Regions from separate parts of the Agrococcus sp. DT81.2 genome, predicted to be linked through region 2. Evidence: predicted binding sites of a transcription regulator. Region 2 holds the regulator's gene; the other holds the start of a gene.
What was found. The regulator LexA, encoded in region 2, represses DNA repair genes until DNA is damaged. The targets are predictions, from matches to a motif close to TCGAACANNTGTTCGA.
Positions count from the first base shown of each region.

Region 1: a site for LexA is predicted at 10,701-10,716, ahead of ACLQ21_RS10545 (Rv2578c family radical SAM protein). Genes of this name have one in related genera too.

Region 1 covers NZ_JBNCLZ010000005.1:6,330-21,677, forward strand. The annotation lists gene ACLQ21_RS10490 (energy-coupling factor transporter transmembrane component T family protein) at 1-728, opposite strand, end outside; gene ACLQ21_RS10495 (ABC transporter ATP-binding protein) at 725-2,176, opposite strand; gene ACLQ21_RS10500 (ECF transporter S component) at 2,173-2,784, opposite strand; TPP riboswitch at 2,808-2,916, opposite strand; gene ACLQ21_RS10505 (SGNH/GDSL hydrolase family protein) at 2,986-3,747, shown strand; gene ACLQ21_RS10510 (DUF3097 family protein) at 3,753-4,616, opposite strand; gene ACLQ21_RS10515 (TIGR03560 family F420-dependent LLM class oxidoreductase) at 4,679-5,590, shown strand; gene ACLQ21_RS10520 (GlsB/YeaQ/YmgE family stress response membrane protein) at 5,654-5,926, opposite strand; gene gatB (Asp-tRNA(Asn)/Glu-tRNA(Gln) amidotransferase subunit GatB) at 6,046-7,557, opposite strand; gene gatA (Asp-tRNA(Asn)/Glu-tRNA(Gln) amidotransferase subunit GatA) at 7,554-9,077, opposite strand; gene gatC (Asp-tRNA(Asn)/Glu-tRNA(Gln) amidotransferase subunit GatC) at 9,077-9,376, opposite strand; gene ACLQ21_RS10540 (YdcF family protein) at 9,412-10,386, opposite strand; gene ACLQ21_RS10545 (Rv2578c family radical SAM protein) at 10,725-11,798, shown strand; gene ACLQ21_RS10550 (alpha/beta hydrolase) at 11,795-12,481, opposite strand; gene ACLQ21_RS10555 (AAA family ATPase) at 12,526-13,692, opposite strand; gene ACLQ21_RS10560 (mycothiol transferase) at 13,689-14,195, opposite strand; gene ligA (NAD-dependent DNA ligase LigA) at 14,195-15,348, opposite strand, start outside.
Region 2 covers NZ_JBNCLZ010000007.1:10,057-25,404, forward strand. The annotation lists gene pheT (phenylalanine--tRNA ligase subunit beta) at 1-773, opposite strand, end outside; gene pheS (phenylalanine--tRNA ligase subunit alpha) at 773-1,819, opposite strand; gene ACLQ21_RS13190 (amino acid ABC transporter permease) at 1,847-2,785, opposite strand; gene ACLQ21_RS13195 (amino acid ABC transporter permease) at 2,782-3,429, opposite strand; gene ACLQ21_RS13200 (glutamate ABC transporter substrate-binding protein) at 3,493-4,422, opposite strand; gene ACLQ21_RS13205 (amino acid ABC transporter ATP-binding protein) at 4,458-5,195, opposite strand; gene ACLQ21_RS13210 (TrmH family RNA methyltransferase) at 5,273-6,085, opposite strand; gene rplT (50S ribosomal protein L20) at 6,087-6,473, opposite strand; gene rpmI (50S ribosomal protein L35) at 6,507-6,701, opposite strand; gene infC (translation initiation factor IF-3) at 6,712-7,836, opposite strand; gene ACLQ21_RS13230 (DUF1844 domain-containing protein) at 8,022-8,384, shown strand; gene ACLQ21_RS13235 (SseB family protein) at 8,381-9,226, opposite strand; gene priA (bifunctional 1-(5-phosphoribosyl)-5-((5-phosphoribosylamino)methylideneamino)imidazole-4-carboxamide isomerase/phosphoribosylanthranilate isomerase PriA) at 9,232-9,981, opposite strand; gene hisH (imidazole glycerol phosphate synthase subunit HisH) at 10,015-10,650, opposite strand; gene hisB (imidazoleglycerol-phosphate dehydratase HisB) at 10,650-11,249, opposite strand; gene ACLQ21_RS13255 (histidinol-phosphate transaminase) at 11,259-12,338, opposite strand; gene ACLQ21_RS13260 (hypothetical protein) at 12,375-12,725, opposite strand; gene lexA (transcriptional repressor LexA) at 12,963-13,586, shown strand; gene ACLQ21_RS13270 (N-acetylglucosamine-6-phosphate deacetylase) at 13,583-14,719, opposite strand; gene hflX (GTPase HflX) at 14,749-15,348, opposite strand, start outside.

The DNA of each region.
Region 1 (15,348 bases), on a different contig from region 2:
CCTGCCGTGATCGACACGCCGATCGCGAGCGCCGCGACGGCGACGGCCAAGATCACGAGGGCAGCGTCCGCGCGACCGACCGTCGAGGGGCGCGCCCACGTGCGCGTCGGACCGCCGAAGCCGCGGGCCTCCATGGCGGTCGCGAGCGTGCCGCCGCGGCGCAGCGCGACGACGAGCAGCGCGAACGCCGACTGCAGCGCCCGCCGCACCGCCCCGGTGTCGCCGAGGCCGCGCGCGCGGCGGGCGAGCGCGATCTGCCGCCAGTCCTCGCCGAGCACGCCGAAGAGCCGGGTGCCGGCGAGGGCCGCGAGCACGAACCGGTGCGGCAGTCGGGCGACCTGCGCGAGGCCGTCGGCGAGCCGCGTGGGATCGAGGCCGACGAGCGCGACGAGCGTCGGGACGCCGAGCGCGAGCACCCGCAGTCCGATCGCGAGCGCGAGCTCGATCGACTGGTCGCTGATCGTCGCGAGCCAGACCTGGGCGTGGATGCGTCCGCCCGGCTCGGCGTAGAGCAGCATGCTGAGCGCCGAGATGGGCGCGGCCACGAGCAGCGGCCAGGAGCGGCGCAGCACCGTGCGCGCCCCGATGCCCGCGGCGGCGAAGACGAGCAGCCAGGCGCCGAGGGCGACCGCGGCGGTGACGACGTCGATCGTCAGGAGCATCGGGATGGAGTAGAGCACCGCGGCGGCGAGCGGGGTGACGGGGTTGACCCGGTCGAGCACGCTCACGGCTCCCCCAGTCGCAGGATGCGGTCGCCGAGCACTCGCTCGACGTCGGCGTCGTGCGTGACGGCGACGACGGCGCAGCCACGATCGTCGACGAGCGAGGCGATCAGCCGCACGAGCTCCTGCCACGTGCGCCGATCCTGGCCGAACGTCGGCTCGTCGAGCACCATGACCCGGGGCGCGGGCGCGAGCACGGTCGCGACCGACAGCCGGCGCTGCTCGCCGCCCGAGAGCGTGAACGGGTTCGCATCGGCGAGCGCGTCGAGCCGCAAGGCCGCGAGCAGACCGCCGACCGTCGCGTCGATCTCGGGCTGCGGCAGCCGCAGCGCCCGCAGCCCGGCGCCGATCTCGTCGCGCACGCGCGCCGCGACGAACTGGTGCTCGGGCTGCTGGAAGACCGTGCCGATGCGGGTGGCCAGCTGCTTCGGTCGCCAGCGGATGGGCGCCTCGGTCGCGACGTCGCCGCGGAGCGCGGCTGTCGCGCGGACGCCACCCGCGACCGGCGGCAGCAGTCCGGCGAGGGTGAGCGCGAGCGTCGACTTGCCGGCGCCGTTCGGCCCGGTGACGACGAGCGATTCGCCCGCGCGCACCTCGACGTCGAGGGCCGCGTGCACCGGCTCGCCCCCGCGGCCCGACCGCACCGCATCGGCGACGAGCAGCGCATCGCCCGGGGAGCGGCGACCGCGCGGCAAGTCGACGGGCAGCCCTGGAACCCACACGCCGTGCGCGGCGAGCTCGTCGCGATGGGCGTCGAGCACCGCCGCCGGAGCGCCGTCTGCCGCGGCGCCGCCGCCGGGCTCGAGCACGACGACGCGGTCGACCGCCGGGAGCCACGTCTCGACGCGGTGCTCGACGACCACGAGCGTCGCGCCCGTCTCGGCGGCGACGCGCGCCACGGCATCCCGCACCTCCACGACCCCGTCAGGGTCGAGGTTGGCGGTCGGCTCGTCGAGCAGGATGAGGCCCGGCCGCATCGCGAGCACCCCGGCGAGCGCGAGCCGCTGCCGCTGCCCGCCCGAGAGCGCCTCGGTCGAGCGGTCGAGCGGCAGGTCGAGGCCGACGGCGTCGAGCGCGGCGCGCACGCGCACCCAGATCTCGTCGCGCGGCACCCCGAGGTTCTCGCAGCCGAAGGCCACGTCGTCGCCGATGCGGGACATGATCGTGTTGGCCTGCGGGTCCTGCAGCACGAGCCCTGCCGTGTGCGGTGCGCTGTGCCGGGTCGCGGGATGCGCGCCGTCGACCGAGAGCTCGCCCGTCTCGTCTCCCTCGTCGTCGCCGCCCAGCACGCCGGCGAGGGCGGCGAGGAGCGTCGACTTGCCCGCCCCGGAGGGGCCGAGCAGCAGCACGCGCTCGCCGGGCTCGATGTCGAGGTCGAGCCCGGCGACGGCGGGCGCGTCGCGGCTCGCGTGCCGCCAGCCCCACCCGCGAGCGCGGATGCGGGAGCCGGTCACCGGGTGCGCGACCGACCCGAGGCGAAGCGGTCGAGCACGCCGGTCGCGGCGAGCGCCCGGGTCAGCAGCCAGCCGACCACGCCGGCCAGGAGCGCGCCGGAGACGGCGAGGCAGCCGAGGTAGATCCCGAGGAACTCGGCGCTTTTCGCGAGGTTGCCGGAGGTGAAGAGCTCGAGCACCCAGGCGGCCGCGGCGGCGCCGACGCCCGCAAGCATCGCGACCGGCAGGCCGAAGCGGCGGTAGGCGAAGAGCAGGAACACGAGCTCGGCGCCGAGCCCCTGCGCGAGCCCGGAGTAGACCGTCTCGATCGCCCACGCGCTGCCGAGCAGCATCGACACTGTCGCAGCGAGCAGCTCGACGAACAGCGCGGCGCCCGGCTTGCGGATGATGAGCCCGCCGAGCACGCCGCCGATGAGCCAGATGCCGACGGCGAGGCCGCCGAAGCCGGGCGTGATCGCCTCCATGACGCCGAACCAGGCGCCCCCGACGGCGTTCCAGACGACGAACAGGAGCCCGGTCGCGACGCCCAGGACTGCGGCGACGACGATGTCGACGACGCGCCAGCGGCTGGAGCGGGTGCGCGCGGGCGCGGGTGCGGTGATGGTCATTGCAGTGCCTTCCTCGAAGAGATGGCACGGGTTGGTGTCCTCCCTGCGCTGGCATGATCCAGATCAGGTTTGACGGTCGAAGGCTTCGGCCTTCCTCTCAGCCCGGCGCACCGGACTCCCGTGATGACCACAGTCTAGTCCGAGCACAGGTCGACGCGGGGCGGTGTGCGCGGTCCCGGACCCCGCGCGTATGGTGGACCGGTGCAGCCCATCCGATCGTTCGTTGCCATCGGCGACAGCTTCACCGAAGGCGTCGGCGACGAGCTGCCCGACGGCAGCGTGCGCGGCTGGGCCGACTTCGTCGCCGCCGGACTCGCGACCGCCCAGGGCGAGCCCGTTCGCTACGCCAACCTCGCGATCCGCGGCCGCAAGCTCGCCGGGATCCTGCACGAGCAGCTCGACGCGGCGATCGCGCTCGGCCCCGATGCGATCAGCATCAACGGCGGCGGCAACGACATCCTGCGGCCGAAGGTGTCGATCGACCACGTGGGCGAGCGGCTCGCCGACGCCGCGCACCGCATCGCGGCAGCAGGCATCCGCCCGATCCTGCTCTCAGGCGGCAACCCGAGCGCCGTGATGCCGCTCGGCGCCGCGATGCAGCGCCGAGGCGACGCCCTCGCGCGCGCGGTGATGTCGCGCATCAGCGACCTCGACGCGCCCTACGTCGACAACTGGTCGGATCCCGAGCTGCGCAGCCCCAGGTTCTGGTCCGTCGACCGGCTGCACCTCAACGCCGCGGGGCACGCGCACGTCGCGCGCAACGTGCTGCGCGCGCTCGGCCACGAGGCGCCCATCGGATGGCGCGACCTCACGAGCGCGACCACCGCCGAGGGCCGCCGTGACCTCGCCTACTACCGCGAGTACGTGCTGCCGTGGCTCGGTCGCCGGTTCACCGGGCGGTCGTCCGGCGACGGCCGTGACCCGAAGCTGCCGCAGCTCGTCGAGGTGCAGCCGCTCGCATAGCCGACTCAGTGACGGTTGGTCGTCACGAAGTCGATGAGCTCCTCGACGCGCGCGAGCAGCGCAGGCTCGAGGTCGTTCCAGTCGCGCACGCGCGAGCGGATGCGCTGCCACGCGCGCCCGACGTCCTCCTGCGACTCGTGCGGCATGCCGAGCCGCCGCAGCGTGCCGCGCTTCCAGTCCTCGCCCCTCGGCACATCCGGCCACGCCTCGATGCCGAGGCGCGCGGGCTTGATCGCCTGCCAGATGTCGATGAACGGATGCCCGACCACCCGCACGTGCGCACCGTGCGGGCCGCGCAGCACCTCCTCGGCGATGCGCGACTCCTTCGAGCCGCGCACGAGGTGGTCCAGCAGGATGCCCAGGCGCCGCTCGGCCGTCGGGGCGAACTCCGCGACGACGCCCAAGAGGTCGTCGGCGCCGTGCAGCGGCTCGACGACGACGCCCTCGACGCGCAGGTCGTGACCCCAGACCTGCTCGACGAGCTCGGCGTCGTGGACGCCCTCGACCAGGATGCGGCTGGGCAGCGCGACGCGGGCGCGCGCGTCCGCGACGGCGCGCGATCCCGACGCCGTCCGGGTCGGCGCTGCCCCCTTGGCAGACGCCCCGACGAGCTCGACCTCGACGCCGTCGATGAAGAAGCCGCGGCCGAGCGGGAACGCGCGCACCTTGCCGCGCCGGTCCTCGAGGTGGACGTTGCCCGTCTCGACGCGCACGACGGCGCCGACCCAGCCGTCGTGGCGCTCGACCACGAGGTCGCGCTCGGCCGGCACCCGCTTCGGCGACGCCGAAACCCTCGCGGCCTTCGCCTCGGGCGAGAGCACGTCGCCGCCCCAGGCGTCCCAGTCGATCCGCAGGCTGTCGTTCGGCACCGACCGAGCCTACGCGGCGGCCTCCGCGTCGCGGTCGAGGCGCGCTGTGCTTCGCTTGGGGCATGGAACTCCGCATCTTCACCGAGCCCCAGCAGGGCGCCTCCTACGACGAGCTGCTCGCGATCGCGCAGCGCACCGAGCAGCTCGGCTTCGACGGCTTCTTCCGCTCCGACCACTACCTGCGGATGGGCGACGGCGATCCCGGCTACGGACCGACGGACGCCTGGACGACCCTCGCCGGCCTTGCGCGCGACACCGAGCGGGTGCGCCTGGGCACGCTCGTGTCGTCGGTCACGTACCGGCTGCCCGGCATCCTCGCCGTGCAGGCCGCGAACGTCGACCAGATGTCGGGTGGTCGCGTCGAGCTCGGGCTCGGCACGGGCTGGTTCGCGCAGGAGCACAGCGCCTTCGGCATCCCCTTCCCTGAGAAGCGCTTCGACCTGCTCGAGGAGCAGCTCGCGATCGTGACGGGCCTGTGGGAGACGCCCGTCGGCGCCCGGTTCTCGTTCGAGGGCGAGCACTACCGGCTCGAGGACTCCCCCGCCCTGCCGAAGCCGGCGCAGGAGCGGCTGCCCGTGATCGTCGGCGGGCTCGGAGAGCGCCGCACGCCGCGGCTCGCTGCCGAGTTCGCCGACGAGCACAACCTGCCCTTCCCCGCACTCGACCGCATCCGCCCGCTGTTCACGGCGCTCGACCGCGCGATCGAGCGCGAGGAGCGCACCCGCCCGATCGTGCGCTCAGCGGCGCTCGTGACGGTCGTCGGCGACGACGAGGCGACGTACGCGCGACGTGCGGCGGCGATCGGCAGGGAGTCCGCGGAGCTGCGCGAGCACGGCATCGCGGGCACGCGCGCCGAGGTGGAGGACCGGCTCGGTGCGCTCGCCGACGCCGGCGTCGAGCGCCTCTACCTGCAGACCCTCGACCTGACCGACCTCGACCACCTCGACGAGATCGCGGCCTTCACGGGCGTCTAGGAACCGCCCGGACACGCGGAAGGGGGCCGCCCGCAGGCGACCCCCTTCGTGTGCAGCAGAACGTCAGGCGTTCGTGCGGCCGCGGTTCTTGGTGACGAGGCCGTAGATCAGCAGCACGATGATCGCGCCACCGATGGCAAGCAGCCACGTCGTGATGTCGAAGAAGCCCTCGAGGCCGACGTTGAAGAGCGCGGAGCCGATCCAGCCTCCGAGCAGTGCACCGACGACGCCCAGGATCAGCGTGATGATCCAGCCGCCGCCCTGACGGCCGGGCAGGATGAGCTTGGCGATGGCGCCGGCAACGAGGCCGAGGACGATCCAACCGAGAATGCCCATGTGTGTGGTCCCTTCTCTCATGCAGCGGTGCAAGGGTTTACGCCGCCGGGCCCCCGCGGAAGCGGTGACCGAGACATAGCCTGACGCAAACTCATGGGAGATTCCTGGGAGCCCCCGACTCAGCTGCTTGCTCGCTCCAGCACGATCTCCCGCACGCGTGCGGCGTCCGCCTGGCCGCGCATGGCCTTCATCACGGCGCCGATCACGGCTCCGGCTGCCTGCACCTTGCCGTCGCGGATCTTCTGCAGCACGTCGGGCTGTGCGCCGAGTGCCTCGTCGACGGCCGCGACGAGCGCCGACTCATCGGTGACGACCTGCAGTCCGCGGGCGGCCGCGACCTCGCTCGGACTGCCCTCGCCCGCGATGACGCCCTCGAGCGCCTGGCGCGCGAGCCGGTCGGTGAGCGTGCCCTCGTCGATGAGCTGCTGCAGCTCGGCCACATGTGCCGGCTCGACGAGCGTCGACGCCTCCACGCCACGCTCGTTGGCGACGCGGGCGATCTCGCCCGTCCACCACTTGCGCGCGGCCTGGGGCGAGGCGCCTGCGGCGACCGTCGCCTCGACGAGGTGCAGCATGTCGCCGTTCACGACGTCCTGGAACTCCAGGTCGGCGAAGCCCCACTCGGCCTTCAGCCGGCGCCGGCGGGCGACGGGCTGCTCGGGCAGCTGCGCGCGCAGCTCCTCGACGAGCTCGCGGCTGGGCGCCACGGGCAGCAGGTCGGGCTCGGGGAAGTAGCGGTAGTCATCGGCGTCCGACTTCGGACGACCGGGGCTCGTCGTGCCGGTGTCCTCGTGCCAGTGCCGCGTCTCCTGGATGATCGTGCCGCCGTCGGCGAGGATCGCCGCCTGCCGCTGGATCTCGTAGCGCACGGCGCGCTCGACCGATCGCATCGAGTTGACGTTCTTCGTCTCGGTGCGGGTGCCGAGCTGCTCCTGCCCGCGGGGGCGCAGGCTCACGTTGGCGTCGCAGCGCAGGTTACCGCGCTCCAGGCGTGCCTCGGAGATGCCGAGCGAGAGCACGATGTCGCGGATGGTGGCGACGTAGGCCTTCGCGATCTCGGGCGAGGAGTGCTCCCCGCCGAAGATGGGCTTCGTCACGATCTCGACGAGCGGCACGCCCGCGCGGTTGTAGTCGACGAGCGAGTACTCCGCGCCCTGGATGCGGCCGGTGGAGCCGCCGACGTGCGTGAGCTTGCCTGCGTCCTCCTCCATGTGCGCGCGCTCGATGGGGATGGTGATCTGCCGGCCGTCGGCGAGCTCGACCTCGACGGACCCCTCGAAGGCGATGGGCTCGTCGTACTGCGAGATCTGGTAGTTCTTCGGCGTGTCCGGGTAGAAGTAGTTCTTCCTGGCGAAGCGGCTCGACGTGGCGATCTCGCAGTTCAGCGCGAGGCCGAGGGCGATCGAGTACCGCACGGCCTGCTCGTTCACGACCGGGAGGCTGCCGGGCAGGCCGAGGCTCAGCGGGTCGACCAGCGTGTTCGGCTCGACGTCGTGGAAGTCGGGATGCGCGGGGTTCGGCGCCGCGGAGAACATCTTCGTGCGCGTGCCCAGCTCGACGTGCACCTCGAAGCCCATCACCGGCTCGAACAGCTCGAGCGCCTTGTGGAAGTCCATCAGCTTGTCCTTCATCGGGCCGCCTCCGTCAGTGCCGGTGCCTTGGTGGTGAGGATGCCGCCCCACCGGTCCGCGAGCAGCGCCTCGATGGCGGCGCCCGCGCGGTACAGCCGCTCGTCCTCGAACATCGGCGCGAGGATCTGCAGCCCGACGGGGAGCCCGTCGTCGCCGAGCCCCATCGGCAGCCCCATGCCGGGGATGCCCGCGAGGTTCGCGGGAATGGTCGTGATGTCGTTGACGTACATCGCGAGCGGGTCGTCGAGCTTCTCGCCGAGCTTGAACGCCGTGGTCGGCGCGGCCGGGCTGATGAGCAGGTCGGCCTGCTCGAAGGCCGCGTCGAAGTCGCGCTGGATGAGCGTGCGCACCTTCTGGGCGGAGCCGTAGTACGCGTCGTAGTAGCCGGCCGAGAGCGCGTAGGTGCCGAGGATGATGCGTCGCTTCACCTCGGCGCCGAAGCCGGCCTCACGGGTCGCGGCCATGACGTCCTCGACCGTCTGGCCCGGCTGCTCGACGCGCAGGCCGAACCGCACGGAGTCGAAGCGCGCGAGGTTGCTCGACGCCTCCGCCGGCAGGATCAGGTAGTACGCGGCGACCGAGTACGCGAACGACGGGCACGAGACCTCGACGACCTCCGCCCCCGCATCCGTCAGCACCTGGACGGTCTCGCGGAAGCGCGCCTGCACGTCGTCGGCGATGCCCTCGGAGTCGAGCTCCTTGACGACGCCCACGCGCACGCCGGCGAGGCTGCCGGAGGCCGCGCCCTCGCGCGCCGCCGCCGTGAACGACGGCCATTCGCGCTGGAGGCTCGTCGAGTCGTGCGGGTCGTGGCCGCCGATGACGTCGTGGATGAGCGCCGAGTCGAGCACCGTGCGCGTGACGGGGCCGACCTGGTCGAGGCTCGAGGCGAGCGCGATCGCACCGTAGCGGCTCACGCCGCCGTAGGTCGGCTTGACGCCGACGGTGCCGGTGACCGCGGCGGGCTGGCGGATCGAGCCGCCGGTGTCGGAGCCGAGCGCGAACGGCGCCTCGAACGATGCGACCGCGGCAGCCGAGCCGCCGCCGGAGCCGCCGGGGATGCGGTCGGTGTCCCACGGGTTGCGGGTGGGGCCGTAGGCGGAGTGCTCGGTCGACGAGCCCATCGCGAACTCGTCCATGTTCGTCTTGCCGAGCGCGACGAGGCCCGCGGTCTTGAGTCGCGCGACGACGGTGGCGTCGTAGGGCGGGATCCAGCCCTCGAGGATGCGCGAGCCCGAGGTCGAGGGCATGCCGATCGTGCAGAGCACGTCCTTGATCGCGACCGGGGCGCCTGCGAGCGGGTGGAGCTCCTCGCCGGCGGCACGGCGGTCGTCGATCGCGCGGGCCTGGTCGAGGGCGCCGTCGTTGATGTGCAGGAAGGCGTGGATCTCGCCGTCGACCGCCGCGATGCGGTCGAGGTGCGCCTGCGTCGCCTCGACGCTCGAGACATCGCCCGACGCCAGCAGGCCGGCGAGCTCGTGGCCGGCGAGGCGGGTGAGGTCGGTGGGTGCCTGTCCCATCACTGCTCCTCGCCCAGGATCGCCGAGACGCGGAAGCGCTCGCCGTCGTGGCTGGGGGCGCCAGCGAAGGACTGCTCGTGCGTGAGGGTCTCCCCCACGACGTCGTCGCGCAGCACGTTCGTGAGCGGCACGGGGTGGCTGGTCGCGGGGACGTCGTCGCCGGCGATCTCGCGCACGGTGGCGATCGCGTCGACGATGGCGGAGAGCTCGGTCGTGAGGCTCGTCACCTCGTCGTCGGTGAGCGCGATGCGAGCGAGTCCAGCCAGGTGCTGGACCTCCTCGCGAGTGATCTCGGACATGCGTCTCCTCGTCGGCTGCGGGGGGTCGGTCAATCCTACGGCCGCGTCGCGAGCACCCAGATCGCGAGCGCCTCGAGCGCCACGGCGGCCCAGACGCACCACCAGCGGAGGTCCGCGGCGATCGCGAGCGCCTCGCGGACGGTCGCGCCCGGCCGGTACGACGGCCGGGTCCAGGCGCCGATCACCGCACCGTCGATGCCGGCCTCGGCCAGCAGCCCGGCGGTGCGGTACGCGTGGTACTCGCTCGTCACGACCGCGAGCGGGCCGCGACCCGGACCCGAGACGAGCGGGCGCGAGAGCAGCAGGTTCTCGCGTGTGGTGGTCGACGCCTCCTCGAGGTCGATCGCCGACGCCGGCACGCCCAGCTGCCGTTCGAGGTGCTCCGCCATCGCCGACGCCTCGGTGCGCACCTCATCCGGACCCTGCCCGCCCGAGACCACGATCCGGGCATCCGGTCGCTCGCTCAGCGCGGCCCGCCACACCTCGGCGCCCCGCTGCACGCGCCGGCGCAGCAGCGGCCCGACGTCGCGACCGCGCAAGCCCGCCCCGAGGATGAGCACCGTGCCGGGCGCTCGGGGTGCGCGCGCGGCGCGCGCGTGGATGAGCATCGCGAGCGCGAGCACGGCCACGCCGAGCCCAGCAGCCCAGAGCGGCAGCGCCAGCAGCAGTGCGGCGCGGGCGAGCGCAGGGTCGATGGCGCCGGCGACGCCGATCGCGAAGGCGAGCAGCGCCATGCCGACCCCGAGCGCGCCGATCAGCCGGTCGACCCGCCGGACGCGCACGAGCCGCCGCAGCATGAGCGCGTGCCAGAGCGACGCGCCGCCGAGGCCGAGCGTCGCGATCACCGCCACGGCGACGAGCAGCGCCCAGCCGCCCTCGGCGAGCGGCACCTGGAGCCAGGACGCGACGGGCTGCCGCAGCACGCGCGTCAGCAGCAGCGCGAACGCGGCCGCGATGAGCGCCGCCCAGAGCGCGGGCGCGAGCACCTGCATCCGCCTGCTCCCCCGCACGTCACGACCCTAGCCGCCGCGCTCGCCGTGCTCGTCTGGCACCCGACCAGGCCCGCCCGTCACCCGACCGGCCTTGCCCGGTACCGAGTTGCGGGTGCCCGGTGCCAGTATCCGCAGATCGGTACCACCACCTGGATCGCCGATCGGTCGCCGGTACGGATCTGCAGGTGTCCGCCGCCCGCACCCGCAGATCCGTACCCCCATTCCGCGATGTCGCGACCGCACCAGCGCACGAGATCCGCCCCGCCGTCGTCCCGGCTCGCCCAATCCGCCCATCCCCCGACGCAACCTCGCAGAGCCGCTTGCACACAGCCTCGAACGTGTGTTCGAATGGTCGCATGCGGTGGGAGGGACAGACGGCGACGCACGTCGACGCGGATGCGCTGCCCGGGCTCGAGGAGCGCGGCAGCGTGCTGGAGTCGTGGCCGACACCCGGCTTCGACGGCGCCTCCTTCCTGGAGGTCACGGCGAAGAGCGCGCTCAACCACGTCGCGGGCGACGGCTTCATGGGCGGCGCGTGGACGATCAACCCCTACCGCGGCTGCCAGCACGCGTGCCGCTACTGCTTCGCGCGCAACACCCACACCTATCTCGACCTCGACTCGGGCGCCGACTTCGACTCCCGCATCGTGGTGAAGGCGAACTTGGTCGAGGTGCTCGAGCGCGAGCTCGCGGGCCCCCGCCGAGACGTCGACGCCGTGCAGCTCGGCACGAACACCGATCCGTACCAGCGCGCCGAGGGCCGCTACAAGCTCATGCCGGGCGTGCTCCGCGCGCTCGCCCGGCACGGCGCCTCGATCTCGATCCTCACGAAGGGCACGCTGCTGCGTCGCGACCTGCCGCTGCTCGCCTCGATCGCTCGCGACGTGCCGGTGTCGATCGCGATGTCGATCGCGATCTTCGACGACGAGCTGCAGCAGCAGGTCGAGCCGGGCACGCCGACGACCCGCTCGCGGCTCGAGACGGTGCGCGCGGTGCGCGACGCCGACCTCGACTGCGCCGTGTTCGCGATGCCGATCCTGCCGGGCCTCACCGACACGCGCGCGCACCTCGAGACGGCGTTCGCGGCGATCGCCGACGCGGGCGCGACGAGCGCCATCGCGAGCGCCCTGCACCTGCGACCGGGCGCGCGCGAGTGGTACCTGCAGTGGCTGCGCGCCGAGCACGCAGAGCTGCTGCCGCTCTACGACCGCGTCTACCGCGACGCGCGCGGCCGGTTCGGCTCCTACGCGCACCCGGACTACCGGTCGTGGCTGCGGGACCGCATCCGTCCCCTGCAGCGGGTCCATGGCCTCGGCCGCACGGTCGTCGCGCCTGGCACCGGCATCTCGGCCGTGGCGCCCAGCAACCGGGCGAAGCGGCTGCCGAGCACGTCGGGCGAGCCGATGCTCGCAGCGGCGACGCTCTTCTAGACCCCGTCGATGAAAGCGCGGATGCGCGCCGAGCAGTCGGGATGGTCGATCACGCGATGCCCGTGGCCGGGCAGCACCTCGTGCGCGGCACCGAGCTCGACGAGCGCGGCCGCCACCTCCTCGTACGCCGGGTTCCAGCCGCCGGTGAGCACGAGCGTGGGCGTGTCGGCGATCACCGCGGGATCGACCGGATGCCGCCAGGGCGCCCCGTGCAGCCGCGCTCGCTTCGAGGAGCGCAGCGCCTGCGGCGTGACGGCGGGGCCGACGTCGTGGCCCTCGAGCGCCAACGTGAACGAGCGCTCGAAGGTCGCGTCGGTCAGCGTCGCGTCCAGGTAGATCGGCTCGAGTCGCTCGATGAGCCGCGCGGTCGCCGGTCGGTCGGCGCAGAGCTGGAAGAGCGCGGGCTCGACGAGCACGAGCGCGCGCGGCGGCTCCATCGAGCTCGCCATCGTCGCCACGACGCCGCCGTAGCTGAAGCCGACGAGCACATCGGCGGCGCGGAGTGCGAGCGCCTGAGCGCCGGCTGCGACGTCGCCGACCGCGGGCTCCTCGTCGCCGTAGCCGGGGAGCACGGGGAAGGCCGCATCCGGGAAGGCCGCCGCCTGCTGCGGGAACGCCGCACGGCCGGCGTGGCCGGAGCCGTGCACGAACACGAGCCGCAGGTCGTGGTGGTCGGCGAGCATGCGGTCCAGCGTAGGAGCGCGGCGCCGACGCCGCGAACCGCCCGCTACCGCTTCGGCCAGTGCCACGAGGGCTGGTCGAGCGGCCCCTCCCTGCCCGCGACGAGCGTCTCGCCGTGCACCTTCTCGAGCCCGACCGCGGTGCCGCCGAGCGCGGCGGCGAGCTGCGCCTGGTGCGTCACGACGAGCACTTGCGTCTGCTCGCTCGCGCGGCGGATAAGCGCGGCGAGCGGTGCGACGAGCTCGGCGTGCAGGCTGCGCTCCGGCTCGTTGAGCACGATCAGGCTCGGGCGCTCGACCGAGGTCAGCGCGGCGACGAGCAGCAGGAACTGCAGGGTGCCGTCCGAGAGCTCCGCGGCGGTGAGCATGCGCAGCATGCCCTGCTGGCGCAGCGCGGGTGTCATGCGTCCGTCGTGGACGACGATCTCGAGCGCGGAGCCGTCGAAGGCCTCGGCCACCGCGCGGCCGATCTCGCGGTCGAGCCCGGCCTCGATCGAGGTGCGCAGCACCGCGGCGAGATTGGCGCCGTCGTCGTCGAGCCGCGGGCTGCGCGTGCCCACCTGCGGCTGCCTGGCGGGCGCGCCGGCGTCGGTGCGGAACGCGTCGTGGAACCGCCAGCCGCGGATCGTGCGGCGCACGCCCGCGATCTCGGGCGCATCCGGCGTGCCCGCCTGCTCGTCGAGCACCGACGTCCACGGCGCGATGCCGCGCGAGAGCTCGCGCCACCCGTCGTCGCCGCGCGCCCGCACGAGGGCGCCGCGTCGCTCGACGAGCACGCTCGCGGGGCGCGGGTCGAGCCCGGCGAAGACGTGCTCCTGCTTGATGTCGGGGTCGCGGTCGAACATGCACAGCGCGCCAGCGCTCGAGAGCGGCACCGGCAGGCCGAGGTCGATCGCGTAGCCGAGGCCGTCCGCGGCACCGAAGCCGAGCCGCACGGCCACTGGACCCGAGCGGACGAGCCCCTCGGTCGGGCCGCCCTCGCGCACCGCGCGAGCGATGCGCTCCGGACCGGCCCACCGCACGGCGTCGAGCCCGCCGTCGGCCGCGAGCTCGGCGACCGCCCGTGCCTGCCCCGCCGCCGCGAGCAGCCGGAGCGCCCGGTAGAGGCTCGACTTGCCGGTGCCGTTGCGGCCAGTGACGACGGTCAGCGGCCCGAGGTCGACGACGAGCGAGCGTATCGAGCGATAGCCCTCGATCGCGAGCCGGTCGATCACTCGCCGAGCAGCCCGCGCGCGTACGCGGCCTGGCCGGCGTGCTGCACGTCGTCGTCGATGATGCTGACGAGTCGCACGCCGAGGGTGACGGGCGGATCCCACGCATCGTCGACGACGCGGTCGAGGTCGGCATCGCTCAGGGTCGCGAGGAAGCGCTGCGTCGCGGCGTGCACGGCGTCGAGGTAGTCGAGCAGCGCCTGGGCCGACTCGGGCTGCACGGCTCGCACCTCGATGGGGCCGTGCCCGTAGCCGGTGTCGCCAGGATCGGCCTCGAGCCCGAAGCGCGCCGCCCAGCCGTCCGAGGCGTAGACCTGCTCGGTGCCGGCCACGGCGGCGACCTGGGCGTCCTGACCGCGCGCGAGGTGCCAGACGAGCCAGCCGATCGGGTTCGCACCCTCGGCCGGAGCCGCGACGAGCTGCGCGGGCGTCAGTCCCCGCACGGCCCGGCGTGCCTCGTCGGGGATGCGCGAGAACGCCTCGGTGAGCACCGCGATCGCATCCATCACGCGCCCGCCGCTCCGGGCTCGAGCGCCGGCAGCGCATCCGGCCCCTGCTCGACGAGCACGCGGAACTCCGCCGCGTCGAGGATGCGGATGCCGAGCTCCTCGGCCTTGCCGAGCTTCGATCCGGCGCCTGGGCCGGCGGCGACGAAGTGCGTCTTCTTCGAGACGCTCGACGCAGCCTTGCCGCCCGCGGCGATGATCGCCTCCTGCGCGCCCTCGCGCGTGTAGCCCTCGAGCGTGCCGGTCGCGACGACCGTGATGCCGGCGAGCACGCCGCCGCGCTCCCCCGCCGCCCCCGGTCCCGGGTGACCGGGGGTCGCGAACCGCACCCCGGCATCCCGCCACGCCTGCACGATCTCGCGATGCCAGTCGACGGCGAGCCACTCGATCACCGCGTCGGCGATGATCGGCCCGACTCCCTCGACGTGCGCGAGCTCCTCGGGCGTCGCCGCCTCGATCGCGGCGAGCGAGCCGAACCAGTCGGCGAGCGCTCGCGCGGCGACCGGGCCGACGTGACGGATGTTGAGGGAGACGAGCTGGCGCCACAGATCCTTGGTCTTCGCGCGCTCGAGCTCGGCGAGCAGCGTCTCGGCCTGCGCGGACGGCCGGAGCACCCGGTGGTCCTTGCGGATGCCGGCCTTTCGACGCTCGGCGGCCGTCATGCCCTCGCTGCCCGGCGGGTAGGTGACCTCCACGCGCTGGAAGGGGGCGCGCCGCACCGGCTCGCCGGTCTGCTCGTCGAGCTTGGGCTGCCCCGTCTCGGCGTCGCGCACGACCACCTCGATCGGCACGAGCTCGTCGATCGTGAGCGCGAACAGCCCCGCCTCGGTGAGCAGCGGCGGCTCTGCGGGCACGCTCGGCTGCGTGAGCGCCGCCGCGGTCACCTCGCCGAGCGCCTCGATGTCGAGCGCGCCGCGGCTGCCGATGTGCTCGACGCGGCCGCGCACCTGCGCTGGGCAGTCCTTCGCGTTCGGGCACCGCAGGTCGACGTCGCCCTCCTTCATCGGCCGCAGCGTCGTGCCGCACTCGGGGCAGTGCTCCGGCATGACGAACTCGCGTTCGCTGCCGTCGCGGAGCTCGACGACCGGCCCGAGCACCTCCGGGATGACGTCGCCCGCCTTGCGCAGCACCACCGTGTCGCCGATGAGCACGC
Region 2 (15,348 bases):
ATGGAGCGGATGCCGGCGAGCCGCAGGCGGGAGGCCATCCACGCGGGCGTGGGCCGGCTCGGGTCGATGCCCCGCACCACGCGGGCGACGAAGCGCGAGCAGCCGTCGCGCCCGCGGATGGGAGCGTCGTCGAGCAGCGCGACCGGGAAGCCGGTCGCGGTGGCCGTCTCGATGGCCGCCGGGTCGCGGAACGGCTGGCCGGTCGCCGACGCGACCTCGCGGGCGATGCCGCGCAGCGAGAGCGCGTAGCCGCGGTCGGGCGTGACGTTGATCTCGACGGCCTGGTCGTCGAGGCCGAGGATCGCGAGCGCATCCTCCCCGACCTCGCCGGGGATGCCGAGCTGGTCGAGGCGCATGATGCCGTCGTGGTCGTCGCCGAGGCCGAGCTCGCGCTCGGACGCGATCATGCCGTCGGAGACGTGGCCGTAGGTCTTGCGCGCAGCGATCTCGAAGCCGCCCGGCAGCGCGGCGCCGGGCAGGGTGACGACGACGCGGTCGCCCTCGACGAAGTTGAGCGCGCCGCAGACGATGCCGCGCACGCCGCCGTTCGCCTCGCCGACGTCGACCTGCACCCAGCGGATCGTCTTGCCGTTCTTCTGCGGCTCCTCCACGATCTCGAGCACCCGGCCGACGACGATCGGCCCGCGGAGCTCGCCGCCGTGGACGGCCTCCTCCTCGAAGCCGACGCGAACGAGCGTCGAGTGCAGCCAGTCAGCGGTGTCGTCCTTCGGCAGCTCGACGAGCTCGCCCAGCCATGACAGCGGGATCCGCATCAGATCACCATCCCGAACTGCTCGGTGAAGCGCACGTCGCCCTCGATCATGTCGCGCATGTCGTCGAGCAGATACCGGAACTGGAGGGTGCGCTCGATGCCCATGCCGAACGCGAAGCCCGAGTAGACCTCGGGGTCGACGCCGGCCGCGCGCAGCACGTTGGGGTTGACCATGCCGCAGCCGCCCCACTCGACCCAGCGGGCGCCGCCGCGCATCCCGGGGTGCCAGACATCCATCTCGGCGCTCGGCTCGGTGAACGGGAAGTAGTTGGGGCGCAGGCGGATCTTGGCCTCCTCGCCGAACATGGCCCGCGCGAGGTGCTCGAGCGTGCCGCGCAGGTGGGCCATCGTGATGCCACGGTCGACCGCGAGCCCCTCGAGCTGCGTGAACACCGGCAGGTGCGTCGCGTCGATGTCGTCGGTGCGGTAGACGCGGCCAGGGGCGACGATGTACGTCGGCAGCTCGCGGGTGAGCAGCGTGCGCACCTGCACCGGGCTCGTCTGCGTGCGCAGCACCATGTGGCGGTCGGCGGGCGCGATGTAGAAGGTGTCGGACTCGCTGCGCGCGGGGTGGTCGGGGTCGACGTTGAGCGCGTCGAAGTTGTACCACTCGTGCTCGAGCTCCGGTCCTTCGGCGACCTCCCAGCCCATGCCGATGAAGACGTCGCTCATGTCGTCCATGAGCATCGTCAGCGGGTGCCGGCCACCGCGCGACCGGATGCGCGGGAGCGCCGTCACGTCGACTCGCTCGGTCTCGAGCTGCGCGGCCTCCTCGGCGACCGCGAGCTCCGCCTGGCGGGCGGCGATCGCCTCGCCGACGCGCGCGCGGCCGGCGCCGATGGTCTGCCCGGCGGCCTTGCGGTCCTCCGGCGCGATGTCCCGAAGGCTCGCGTTGAGGGAGGCCAGCTCGCTGCCCTGCCCGTTGTGGGCGGACTTCGCGGCCTGCAGCTCGGCGGTCGTCGTGGCGGCGTCGATGGCGGCGAGCGCCGCGGTCACCGCGGCGTCGACGCGCGCGCCGAGGCCGGCGGGATCGTCAGGGGTTGGCACCCGACGATCCTACCGGCGGCTCGAGGGTCAGCCTCCGCCGGCGACCGAGCCGCCCGGCAGGCGGGTGATCTCGGTCCGCGGCTCGTTGAGGTCGCGGAGGGCCTGCGTCGTGAGCGGGATCGCGGCGGTCCCCGTGCCGTCGAGGTTGCGGCCACCCTTGCGCGGCTGCTGCATGCGCCGCGCGAGCACCCGTACGAGCCAGGAGAGCGTGAGGTTGATCCCGAGGAAGATGGCGAGCATCACGAGGAACATCGACAGCGCGTACGGTCCCCCCTGCCGGTCGTAGAAGTCGACGAGCTGGCGGCCGATGCGGATGATCTCCGGCGAGCCCACGATGTAGCCGAGCGACGTGTCCTTCAGCAGCACGATGAGCTGCGCCACGATGATCGGCAGCATGATGCGGATCGCCTGCGGCAGCTCGATCTCGAGCGTCGTCCGCAGCGGGGTCAGCCCGATCGCGAGGCCGCTCTCGCGCTGCCCTCGGGGCAGCGACTTCATGCCGGCGCGGAGCGCCTCGCCGATGATCGCGCCGTTGTAGACGATGAGCGCCCAGACGACGGCCCAGTAGGCGCCGGTCGAGAAGACGATGAGGATGAAGAGCATCATCAGCAGCACGGGCATGCCGCGGAAGAACTCGAGCACGATCGTGACGGGCACGCGCACCCAGGCGGAGGCGGCGCTGCGCAGGATCGAGAAGACGATGCCGAGGACGATCGCGCCGACGGCCGCGATCCCGGCGATCGACAGCGTGGTGCCGAGTCCCACCAAGAGTCCGCGGGCGCCGAACCAGACCTCCGGCCTCGTGAAGATGTCCCAGCGGTTCTGGTAGAAGGCGCCGCCGAGCCACAGCTGGTAGACGGCGAGCCCGAGCACGACCACCGTGACGACCGCGAAGACGACCGAGAGCATGCGAGAGCGCCGGATGGCGTTGGGGCCGGGGGCGTCGAAGAGGACGGAGCCGCTCATCGCTGCACACTCCACTTGCGCTCGAGGTGGTCGACGAGCTGGCCGAGCGGCACCGTGATGATCAGGTAGCTCAGCGCGATGCCGATGAAGACCTGCAGGGCCTGGTCGCCGTACTCGTTCGAGAGGCGGTGCGCGACCGAGACGAGCACGAAGACGAAGAAGCCCATCGCGACCGAGGTGTTCTTGACGAGGGCGATGACGACGTTGATGAGCGGCGGCAGCACGCTGCGGAACGCCTGCGGGAGGATCACGAGCCGCATGGTCGGGCCGAAGCTCATGCCGATCGAGCGGGACGCCTCCGCCTGGCCGATCGGCACCGAGTTGATGCCCGAGCGCACCGCCTCTGCGAAGAACGCGCTCGTGTAGTACGTCAGCGCGATGATCGCGCCGAGCGTGAAGTCGAGGATGATGCCGAGCTTCGGGAGCACGAAGGCCGTGAAGAAGAACACGAGCGTGAGCGGCGTATTCCTCGCGACCTCGGTCCACACCGTCGCGACGACGCGCAGCGCCGCCACCGGCGACACGCGCATGCCGGCGAGCAGGATGCCGATCGGCAGGCCGATGAGCGTGGTCGCCCCCGTGAGGAGCAGCGTGGCCCACATGCCCTGCAGCCAGAGCGGCCAGTTCTCGAGTAGTGCTTGCATCAGTCCCTCATCCCGCGGCCGGGTGCGGGAGGCTTGCCTCCCGCACCCGGCTCGGGCGATCGATCAGTAGCGGTCGGGGGCGGGGAACTCGGGCGTCGGCAGCACCGTGCCGGCCGTCTGCTCCCAGAGCGACGCCATGGTGCCGTCGGCGACGGCCTCCTCGAGGACCGTGTTGATCCAGTCGCGGAACGCGTCGTCGCCCTTCTCGAGGCCGATGCCGTAGGGCTCGGCCGTGAAGGTCTCGCCCTCGTTCACGAGCTCGAACTCGCCCGGGTTCTGGTCGACGAAGCCGGCGAGGATGACGTTGTCGGTCGTGACCGCGACGACCTGGCCGTTGCGCAGCGGGTCGAGGCAGTTGGAGTACGTGTCGGTCGCCTGCAGGTTGGCGCCGTACTCGTCGACGATCCGCGCCGCCGGCGTGGAGCCCTCGACGGAGCAGACCGCGAGGCCCGCGACGTCGTCAGGCCCGGTGAGGCCCTCGGGGTTGCCCGCCTGCACCATGAGCGCCTGTCCGGCCTCGTAGTACGGGCCGGCGAAGTCGACCTTCTCCTTGCGGGCGTCGTTGATCGTGTACGTCGCGACGACGAGGTTGACGGTGCCGTTCTCGATGAACGTCTCGCGGTTCGCCGAGACGGTCTCCTCCCACTGGACGCCCTCGAACGGGATGCCGAGCTCGGCGGCGATGAGCGAGCCGACCGCGACGTCGAAGCCCTCCGGTGCGCCGTCGGGTCCGACGAGGCCGAACAGCGGCTGGTCGAACTTCGTGCCGATCGTGATGGCGCCCGCCTCGGCGAACTCGGCCATCGAGGTGCCTGCCTCGAACTCGGGCGACTCTGCGACCTCGAGGCCGTAGGGGTGGTCGGACGTGCTCGTCGAGCCGGTGTCGGTCGGCTCCTCGGGCGCCTCGGTCGAGGTGGGACCGGCGGGGCCGCCGCACGCGGTGAGCGCGAGGACCGCGAATGCGGCCACGCCGAGCGTCATCTTGCTGCGCATAGGTGCTTCTCCTTGAGTTGTGCTGTGGAAGGGGGTCAGTGGGTGAGGATCTTCGAGAGGAAGTCCTTGGCGCGCTCGGACCGCGGGTTCGAGAAGAACGCCTCGGGCGTCGAGTCCTCGACGACCCTGCCGTCGGCCATGAACAGCACGCGGTCGGCCGCCTTGCGCGCGAAGCCCATCTCGTGCGTCACGGTGATCATCGTCATGCCGCCGTGCGCGAGCTCGACCATGACGTCGAGCACCTCGTTGATCATCTCGGGGTCGAGCGCGCTCGTCGGCTCGTCGAAGAGCATGAGCTTCGGCTCCATCGCGAGCGAGCGGGCGATCGCGACGCGCTGCTGCTGCCCGCCGGAGAGCTGGGCGGGCATCTTGTGGGCCTGGTTGGCGATGCCGACGCGCTCGAGCAGCGCCATGCCCTGCTCCTCCGCCTCCTTGCGCTTCTTGCCGCGCACCTTGATCGGTCCGAGCGTCACGTTCTCGAGGATCGACTTGTGCGAGAAGAGGTTGAACGACTGGAACACCATGCCGACGTCGGCCCGGAGCTGCGCGAGCGCCTTGCCCTCCTTGGGCAGCGCCACGCCGTCGAGCCGGATCTCGCCCGAGTCGATCGTCTCGAGCCGGTTGATGGCGCGGCAGAAGGTCGACTTGCCCGAGCCTGACGGCCCGATGACGACGACGACCTGCCCCTTGGGGACCGCAACGTTGATGTCGTTGAGCACGTGGAGGTCGCCGTAGTGCTTGTTGACGTGGTCGAGCTCGACGAGGGGCTGCATGCCGCCATCAAAGCACGACCTGTGCGCCCCCTGATGGAGCGCTGACCGATCGCAACGAAACGGTTACACGGCGCCGCTCACGCGCTGCGCTGCGCGAAGGCGCTCTGGTAGAGGCAGACGGAGGCCGCGGTCGCGAGGTTGAGCGACTCCGCGTGCCCGTAGACGGGCAGTCGGACCGAGCGGTCGGCGAGCGCGAGCGTCGCGGCGTCGAGGCCGCGTGCCTCGTTGCCGAACAGCCAGGCGGTGGGCCGGGCGAGCACGCCTTCGTCCTGCAGGCCGAGGAGGTCCTCCCCCGTCACGTCGGCGGCGAGCACCGAGATGCCGGCGGCCGCCGCGGCCTCGACGGCGTCGATCGTGCTGGCCCCCACGGCGATGTCGACGTGGAAGAGCGACCCGGTGGTGGCGCGCACGACCTTGGGCGCGAACGGGTCGACGGAGTTGGCGGTCACGATGACCGCGGATGCGCCGGCGGCGTCGGCCGCGCGGAGGATCGTGCCGAGGTTGCCGGGATCGCGCACCTCGTGGAGGATCGCGATCAGCGGATGCTCGCTCGCGGCGGCGCGCGCGACGGCGTCCTCGAGGCGCACGGGCGACTGCTTCGCGACGGCGACGACGCCCTGCGGGTGCACCGTGTCGGCGATCGCGGCGAGCGCGCGCTCCGAGACCGCCGTCAGCGGCGCGTGCCGCGAGGCCCGGTCGAGCAGCTCGGCATGGCGCTCGCGGGCAGCATCGGTGACGAAGACCTCGACGAGCTGCGCGGGCTGCCAGCGCACGGCCTCGTCGAGCGATGCCGGGCCCTCCAACAGGAACAGCCCGGTCGATGACCGGGCTGCTCGCTGCTGGAGTCTCGCAGCCTCTCGCACGCGGGGCGCGCGGGGGCTGTCGAGCATGTCAGGCCGCGTTCCGCGGCGCCGAGGTGTCGGCGGGCAGGGCTGCCTTCGCTGCCTCGACGAGGGTCGCGAAGGTGGCGGGCTCGTGCACCGCGAGCTCGGCGAGCATGCGGCGGTCGACCTCGATGCCCGCGAGGCCGAGGCCCTGGATCAGGCGGTTGTACGTCAGGCCGTTCGCGCGCGACGCGGCGTTGATGCGCTGGATCCACAGGCGGCGGAAGTCGCCCTTCTTGGCCTTGCGGTCACGGAAGGCGTAGACGTGCGAGTGGAGCAGCTGCTCCTTCGCCTTGCGGTACAGGCGCGAGCGCTGCCCCCGGTAGCCGGCGGCCTGCTCGAGGATGACGCGACGCTTCTTGTGGGCGTTGACCGCCCTCTTGACACGTGCCATGAGTTCGTTCTCTCTTCTCTATCGTCGCGCGCGTCAGCGAGCGAGCAGCTTCTTGATGATCTTGGCGTCGGCCGGGGCGAGGACCTTGTCCTTGTTGAGGCGGCGCGTCTGGACCGACGACTTCACCTCGAGGTTGTGCCGCATGCCGGCCTGCTGCTTGCGGATCTTGCCGCTGCCGGTGATCTTGAAGCGCTTCTTCGCACCGGAGTGCGTCTTCTGCTTGGGCATTCTTCTTCTCCTACTCGGATGCTGGCTCGCCGGCGGACGTGTCCGCGGGCTTGGCCTTGGGCGCTGCGGGCTTGCCGGCCGCCGAGGGCGTCGCGGGCTTGCCCGCGGGCTTCGGGACCGCGGGCTTCACGGCGGGCTTCGGTGCTGCCGGGGCGGCAGCGGGGGTGGCGGGCTTGGCCGTGGGCGTCGGCGCACCTGCGGGGCGCGGCGCCATCGACGGACGCGGCGCGCCGGCCGGCGTCGGCTGCACGGTGCGCGGCTGCTGGCGGGGACGCGAGTCCGACGACGACTCCGACGACGGGCGCGACGAGCTCGACGGGCGCGACGAGGTGCCGCCCGCGGGGCGCGAGGCACCCGTCGACGGACGCGACGAGCCGGACGGGCCGGACGAGGTCGAGGGACGCGACGAGCGCGGCTCGGACTCCGTGGCGGCAGCGCTGCGAGCGGGCAGCACCGGGCGAGCGGGACGCTGCGCGTCGAGCTCCGCCTGCCGGGCGGCCTGGCGCTCGGCCTCGGCGCGACGCTTCTCCTGGTCGGCGGCACGCTGCGCGGAGCGCGCGGCGTTGAGCTCGGCCTTGGCGTCGGACTTCGAGCGCATCGGCCCGACGATCATCACCATGTTGCGGCCGTCGATGGTCGGCGACGACTCGACCGAGCCGAACTCCGCGACGTCCTCGGCGAAGCGCTGCAGCAGGCGCACGCCCTGCTCGGGGCGCGACTGCTCGCGGCCGCGGAAGAGGATCATGGCCTTGACCTTGTCGCCGGCCTGCAGGAAGCCCTCGGCGCGCTTGCGCTTGGTCTCGTAGTCGTGCTCGTCGATCTTCAGCCGGAACCGGACCTCCTTGAGGACCGTGTTCGCCTGGTTGCGACGAGCCTCCTTGACCTTCTGCGCCTGCTCGTACTTGAACTTCCCGAAGTCCATGATCTTGACGACGGGCGGGCGGGCCTCGGGAGCGACCTCGACGAGGTCGAGCTCTGCCTCGCGGGCAAGACGGAGGGCATCCTCCACCCGGACGACGCCGACCTGCTCGCCGGCAGGGCCGACCAGTCGGACTTCGGGGACGCGGATGCGCTCATTGGTACGGGGGTCGCTGATCGCGGGCTCCTTCTCGTTGCGTGCTGTGTGCTGGTGCACGGCGAACGAGGAGCCGAAGCGCGAATGCTGCTGCGCGGCTCAGCACCTGCGACGCGCGGTCGCGGTGCCTCTGACCCGTTAGCCTGGGACGACTGCGGGTGGGATTGCTCCTCTTTCACCTTCCGGGCGCAAAGCCCGAAACCTGCAGAAGCCTACCAGACACCGACCTTCGGGAGAAGAGTGCGATGAGCGACGCCATGCAGCACGACCACGACCATGACGACGCGATCAACGAGATGCGCGACATCGCGGAGGTGCCGGCCGTCGAGCTCATCAACACCGTCGCCATCCACCTGCTGAGCGCGGCCGCCGTCAAGGTCGGCCTCGCCGACGACCCGGAGCAGCAGCTCGACCTCGACGAGGCGCGCAAGCTCATCAACGCGCTCGCGGGGCTCGTCACCGCTGCGGCTCCCGAGATCGGCGGCGTCCACGCGGCGCCGCTGCGCGACGGGCTGCGCTCGGTGCAGCTCGCGTTCCGCGAGGCGAGCTCGATGCCCGATGCGCCCGGCAAGGGTCCCGGCGAGAAGTTCACCGGGCCGGTCAACTAGGGCTCCCGCGCCTCCAGCTCGGCGCGCGTGACGGCGAGTGCCGCCGGCGCGACGAGCGGCAGTCGGGCCGCTCCCCCGTCCCAGCGGTGCAGCCGCACCGCGACGCTCGCGATGCGCTCGCGCACGACCTCCGCTGCGCCGATCGCGTTCGCCGCCGCCTGCACCTGCGCGGCCGCGTCCGGCGCGGCGTCGACGAGGGCGTGCACCTCGAGCTCCGCGCCTGCGAGGACGCAGCGCGGGTCGCCGGTCGCGAGCACGACCGCCTGCACGGTGGGCTGCGCCATGAGCGCGTCGAGCACGGCCTCGTGCACGGCGGCGTCGTCGACGCCCCACGACCACGGCGCATCCGCCAGCAGCGCGACCAGCATCGAGCGGCTCAGCACGAACTCGCCCTCGCCGCCGGGATCGACGACGATGCGCGCGGGCCCGTCGAGCGCCGCTGCCGCGGCCCGCTGCACGCTCGTGGGCACGGGTCGCGCGACCGGGTTCCACGCCTGCATGGCCGCGACCCCCGCGAACATCGGCAGGATCGGCGCTCCGTCGGGACCCTGGACGGTCACGATCGACAGCTCCTGGCTCTTGTCGATCGTGCGCCCCGCCGCATCGATGCCGAGCTCGCCCGCAGCCGCGAGCAGCGGCACGAGCAGCCGCTCCCCGCGCAGCGCGTCGACGACCGCCGCCGGGCCCGCGGCTCCCGCCGCGAGGGCGCGCACCGCATCGAGGTAGCCCTCGGGCGGCGAGCCGTCGTCGCCGGCGTAGGCGGTGTCGTGGTGGTCGAACGAACGACCCGCCCACGGCCTGCCCGCCGAGTCCGCCCCGCCGCCCGGCGACGCCTGGGACACGGGCGTCAGTCGCCCGCGACGTCGAGCGCGGCCGCGAGCGTGAAGGCGCCCGCGTAGAGCGCCTTGCCGACGATGGCGCCCTCGACGCCGTGCGGCACGAGCTCGCGCAGCGCAGCGATGTCGTCGAGGCTCGAGATGCCGCCGGAGGCCACGACGGGCTTCTCCGTGCGCTCCGCGACCTGCCGCAGCAGCTCGATGTTGGGGCCCTGCAGGGTGCCGTCCTTCGTGACGTCGGTGACCACGTAGCGGCTGCAGCCGGCGGCCTCGAGCCGGTCGAGCACGTCCCACAGGTCGCCGCCGTCCTGGGTCCAGCCGCGCGCCGCGAGCGTCGTGCCGCGCACGTCGAGGCCGACGGCGATCTGCTCGCCGTACTCGGAGATGACGGATGCGGTCCACTCGGGGTTCTCGAGCGCGGCGGTGCCGAGGTTGATGCGCTTCACGCCCGTGGCGAGCGCCGCCTCGAGCGAGGCCTCGTCGCGGATGCCGCCGGAGAGCTCGACCTGCACGCGGCCCTTGACCGCCTTGATGACCTTCTTGATCACGGCGCGGTTGTCGCCGCGACCGAAGGCTGCGTCGAGGTCGACGAGGTGCAGCCACTCAGCGCCCTGGCGCACCCAGTCCTCGGCCGCCTCGACGGGGCTCCCGAACGACGTCTCGGTGCCAGCTCGGCCCTGCGTGAGGCGCACCGCCTTGCCGCCCGCGACGTCGATGGCGGGCAGCAGCTGCAGCTTGGGCGACTGGTTGAAGTCGGTCATGGGGATTCGATGCCTTCCGGATGGGAGTCGGGCTCAGAGGCCGCGGACCCAGTTCTGCAGCAGGCGGATGCCCGCCTCCCCCGACTTCTCGGGGTGGAACTGGGTGGCGGAGAGCGGGCCGTTCTCGACGGCCGCGATGAAGCGCTCGCCGTGCTCGGCCCACGTCACGCGCGGCTGACGGACGCGGGGGTGCGGCGCGATGCTCCACTCGGTGGCCGCATACGAGTGCACGAAGTAGAACCGCTCGTCGCGGAGCCCGGCGAAGAGCGCGGAGTCCTCGGGGGCGTCGACCTGCGCCCACCCCATGTGGGGCAGGATGTCGGCCTGCAGCCGGCGGACGGTGCCGGGCCACTCGTCGAGGCCGGGCGTCGGGCCGCCGCCCTCCTCGCCGGTCGTGAACAGCACCTGCATGCCGACGCAGATGCCGAGCACGGGCCGGCCGCCTGCGAGTCGACGGCCGATGAGCTCGCCGCCGCGGATCCCCTGGATGCCTGCCATGCAGGCGGCCATCGAGCCGACGCCGGGCACGACCAGCCCGTCGGCGTCCATCACGGCGGCGCGCTCTGCCGTGAGCTGCACGTCGGCGCCAGCGGCCTCGAGCGCCTTCGCGGCGGAGTGGACGTTGCCGAGCCCGTAGTCGAGCAGCGCCACGGTGGGGCAAGCTGCCATCAGAGCGCGCCCTTCGTCGACGGCACGCCGCTCACGCGGGGGTCGCGCTCGACCGCGACGCGCAGCGCGCGCGCGAATGCCTTGAACTCCGCCTCGGCGATGTGGTGCGGGTCGCGGCCGGCCAGCACGTCGACGTGCGCGGTGATGCGCGCGTTGAGCGCGATCGCCTCGAACGCGTGGCGCACGAGCGAGCCGGTGAAGTGGCCGCCGATCCGGTGCAGCTCGAAGCCGGCGGGCTCGCCGCCGTGCACGAGGTACGGCCGGCCGGAGAGGTCGATGACGGCGCGGGCGAGCGCCTCGTCGAGCGGCACCGTCGCATCGCCGTAGCGGCGCACGCCGGCCTTGTCGCCGAGCGCCTCGGCGAGCGCGAGGCCGAGCGCGATGGCGGTGTCCTCGACGGTGTGGTGCGCGTCGATGTCGGTGTCGCCCGAAGCCTCGACCGTCAGGTCGATGAGCGAGTGCTTCGCGAAGGCCGTCAGCATGTGGTCGAAGAAGGGCACGGTCGTCGAGATCGACGAGGTGCCGTCGCCGTCGAGGTCGAGCGAGAGGCGGATGCGGGACTCGCTCGTCGTGCGCTCGATGGAAGCAGTGCGGGGCATGCCTCGATCCTATTCCGCCCCGAGCTCCGCCATCGCGGCCAGCAGCGCGCTCGTCTCGGCGCGCGTCCCCGCCGTGATGCGGAGCGTGTGGGGCAGGCCCACGTCGCGCACGAGGATGCCGCGGTCGAGCAGCGCTCGGAAGGTCGCCGCCGGGTCGTCGACCCCGCCGACGAGCACGAAGTTGGCGTCGGACGGGTAGGGCCGGTAGCCGAGCGCCGAGAGCTCGTCGACGAGCCGGTCACGCTGCGCCCGCAGCTCGTCGACGCGCGACAGCATCTCGCCGCTGTGGCGCAGCGCGGCGATCGCGGCCGCCTGCGTGATGGCCGACAGGTGGTACGGCAGCCGGACGAGCCGCAGCGCGTCGACGACCGCGGGGTGTGCGGCGAGGTAGCCGACCCGGATGCCGGCGAACGCGAACGCCTTGCTCATGGTGCGCGACACGAGCAGTCGCGGGTGGCGCTCCAGCAGCGTGAGCGCGGTCTGGCTGCGGTCGTGCGCGAACTCCGCGTAGGCCTCGTCGACGAGCACGATGCCGCGCGCGGCCTCGGCTGCCGCCTCGATGACGTCGAGGCCGATCGACGTGCCGGTCGGGTTGTTCGGAGTGCAGAGGAACACGACGTCGGGATCGTGCTCGGCGATCGCCTCGCGCACCGCATCCGGCGTCAGGGTGAAGTCATCCGCGCGCTGGACCGGGATCCACCGCATCCCGACGCCCTGGGCGAGCAGCGGGTACATCGAGTAGGTGGGCGTGAACGACAGCAGCGACCGGCCGGGTCCGCCGAAGGCCTGCAGCACGTGCTGCAGCACCTCGTTCGAGCCGTTCCCCGCCCACAGCTGCGCCGGCTCGAGCCCGTGGCCGAGGTAGTCGGCGAACGCCTGGCGGAGCGCGTCGAACTCGCGATCGGGGTAGCGGTTGGCGTCGGGCAGGGCGCGCGCGATCTCCTGCACGATGTCGAGGGCCACGGCCTCCGGCACGCGGTAGGCGTTCTCGTTGACGTTCAGCCGCACGGGCACGTCGAGCTGCGGCGCGCCGTAGGGCGTGAGCCCGCGCAGGTCGTCGCGGATGGGGAGGTCGTCGAGGCTCGTCACCGAACCAGCCTAGGACGGCCGGCACGGCGGCGCGGATCAGCGCGAGTAGTGCGCGGGGATCGCGAGCTGCTCGCCGGGCTGGATGGCTCCGGCGATGCCGTTGAGCAGCTCGATCTCGGCGATGACGTCGCGTGGGTCGGCCTCGGGCGCGACGGCCTCGGCGATCTGCCAGAGCGACTGACCGGGCAGCACGGTGATGTGCTCGAAGCCCGCGGTCGACGTCGACGACGAGGCGACGGCGCCGGCGAGGGCGTCGCCGACGACACCGGCGCCCGCGAGCGTGCCCACGGCGAGCACGGGCGCGGCGACGAGCAGCGCCAGCGTGCGGCGGCCGCGGGGCGTCATGCGGATGCGGATGCTCGGGGTGGTCGTGGCGATGGCAGTCATTGCCTGCTCCTCTCGTGGGACTCGCGGTCGGTGCTCGGCCGGGAGCACCGACCGCGAATCTCTGTTTCGAACCTATCTTCGAACGAACCTGCACGTCAAGACTCCCGGCGAAACTGCTTTCGTCGGATTCCCGTACGACACGCTCGAATGTCTGTGTGATCCGGGCGACCCGTCGGATACGCTTTCGAATCAGATGGAGTCCACCAGGCACCACTGACATCGGGCGATCGGGGCATCATGGCGAGGCAGCTGACGGAGAAGCAGCAGGCGATCCTGCAGATGATCCAGCGCGCGGTGCGGCAGCGCGGGTATCCGCCGAGCTACCGCGAGATCGGCGACGCCGTGGGTCTCTCGTCGCTCTCGTCCGTCACGCATCAGCTCGGGCAGCTCGAGCTGCAGGGCTACATCCGCCGCGACCCGTCACGACCGCGCACGATCGAGGTGCTCGTCGACGACGAGGTCGACGAGACCGTCGGCAGCATCCAGCAGGCGTCGTTCGTGCCGCTCGTCGGCCGCATCGCCGCGGGCATCCCCATCACCGCGGAGCAGCAGGTCGAGGACGTGTTCCCGCTGCCCAAGCAGCTCGTCGGCACCGGCGACCTCTTCATGCTCAAGGTGGTCGGCGACTCGATGATCGACGCCGCGATCTGCGACGGCGACTGGGTCGTCGTGCGGCAGCAGCAGACGGCCGACAACGGCGACATCGTCGCCGCGATGCTCGACGGCGAGGCGACCGTGAAGGTGTTCAAGCAGCGAGACGGGCACACGTGGCTGCTCCCCCGGAACTCGGCGTTCGAGCCGATCCTGGGCGACGAGTCCGACGTGCTGGGCCGGGTCGTGGCGGTGCTGCGCGCGGTCTAGGCCCGAGCGGGCACGCGGCGCCCGTCTCGCCACACGCCCGAGACCCCCAGGCGACCGTCGAGAGCGACGAGATCCGCCCTCGCGCCCACACGGATCCCGCCGATGTCGACGCGGCCCACCGCGTCGGCCGGCGCCCTGGTCGCCGAGTCGAGCGCGGCCTCGAGCGGCACTCCGGCCTCGACCATGGTGCGCACGGCGCGGTCGAGCGTGAGCGTGGAGCCGGCGATCGAGTCGCCCTCGGCGAGGCGCGGGAGTCCCTGCTCGACCCGCACGTCGAGCGAGCCGATGCGGTAGGCGCCGTCCGGCATCCCCGCGGCAGCCATCGCGTCGGAGACGAGCGCGAGCCTGCCGGGGGCCGCCTGCGCGAGGAGCGCGAGCACCTCCCGCGCGACGTGCTCGCCGTCGGCGATCGCCTCGAGCGTGACCCGCGGGTCGAGCAGCGCTGCCGGCAGCGGCCCCGGCGAGCGGTGGTGCATCGGCGGCATGCCGTTGCATGCGTGCGTGAGCAGCGTCGCGCCCGCGTCGAACGCCGCGCGAGCGGTCGCGGCGTCCGCGCCCGTGTGCCCGACGGCGACCCGCACGCCCGCGGCGACCAGGCGAGGGATGGCGTCGAGTGCACCGGTGAGCTCCGGTGCGATCGTCAGCTGCAGGACGTGCCCGTCGCCGGCAGCGAGCAGCCGGTCGACCGCCTCCGCGGACGGCGGCTGCAGGGCTGCCGGGTCGTGGGCGCCGCGGTGGCTGTCGGCGAGGAAGGGCCCCTCGAGGTGGATGCCGAGCACCCGGTCGTCGGCGCGGCAGACCGCCGCCGCCGCCTCGATCCGCCGCACCAGCGTCTCGAGCGGAGCGGTCACGAGCGAGATCGCCTGCCTCGTCGTGCCGTGCGCGGCGTGGAACCCGAGGATGCCGTCCCAGTCGGGCTCGTCGTCGTCGAACGCGGAGCCGACGGCGCCGTGGCAGTGGAGGTCGACGAACCCAGGCGCGAGGGTGCCGGAGACCGCCAGGTCGGCGTCGCGCGGGGGCGCGCCCCGACCGACCGCCGTGACCACGCCGCGCTCCGACAGCACCCAGGCATCCGGCACCAGCGCCCCGTCGACGAGCATGCTGTCGGCGGTCAGCAGGAGGCTCGCACTCACGCGGTCAGCCTATGCGTGGCGGCCGGCCCCTAGGCCGCGTCGATGCGGAAGGGGGCGAGCTGCGCGAGCGCAGCCTCCGTCACCTTCGCGTCGACGCGCGTGCCCGCCTCGCCGTAGCCCTCGCTCACGACCTCGAAGCGGTCGTGGAGCATCGCGATGATGTCGCCGCGGTCGAAGGGCACGAGCAGCGACACCTCGACCTCGGGTCGCGGCAGCAGCTGACCGATGCGCTCCAGGATCGCGTCGATGCCCTCGCCGGTGCGCGCCGACGCGAAGATCGCGTCCGGCTGCAGCCCGCGCAGCACCAGCCGCTCGTCGTCGCCGACGAGGTCGACCTTGTTGAACACGACGATCTCGGGGATGGAGCGCGCTCCCGTCTCTCCGAGGACGTCGCGCACGGTCGCGATCTGCGCCGCGGGATCCGGGTGGTTCGCGTCCACCACGTGCACGATGACGTCGGACTCCGCGACCTCCTCGAACGTCGAGCGGAAGGCTTCGACGAGCTGGTGCGGCAGGTTGCGGACGAAGCCGACGGTGTCGGCGATCGTGAACTCCCGTCCGTCCGGCGTCACCGCGCGTCGGACGGTCGCGTCGAGGGTCGCGAACAGGGCGTTCTCGACCAGCACGCC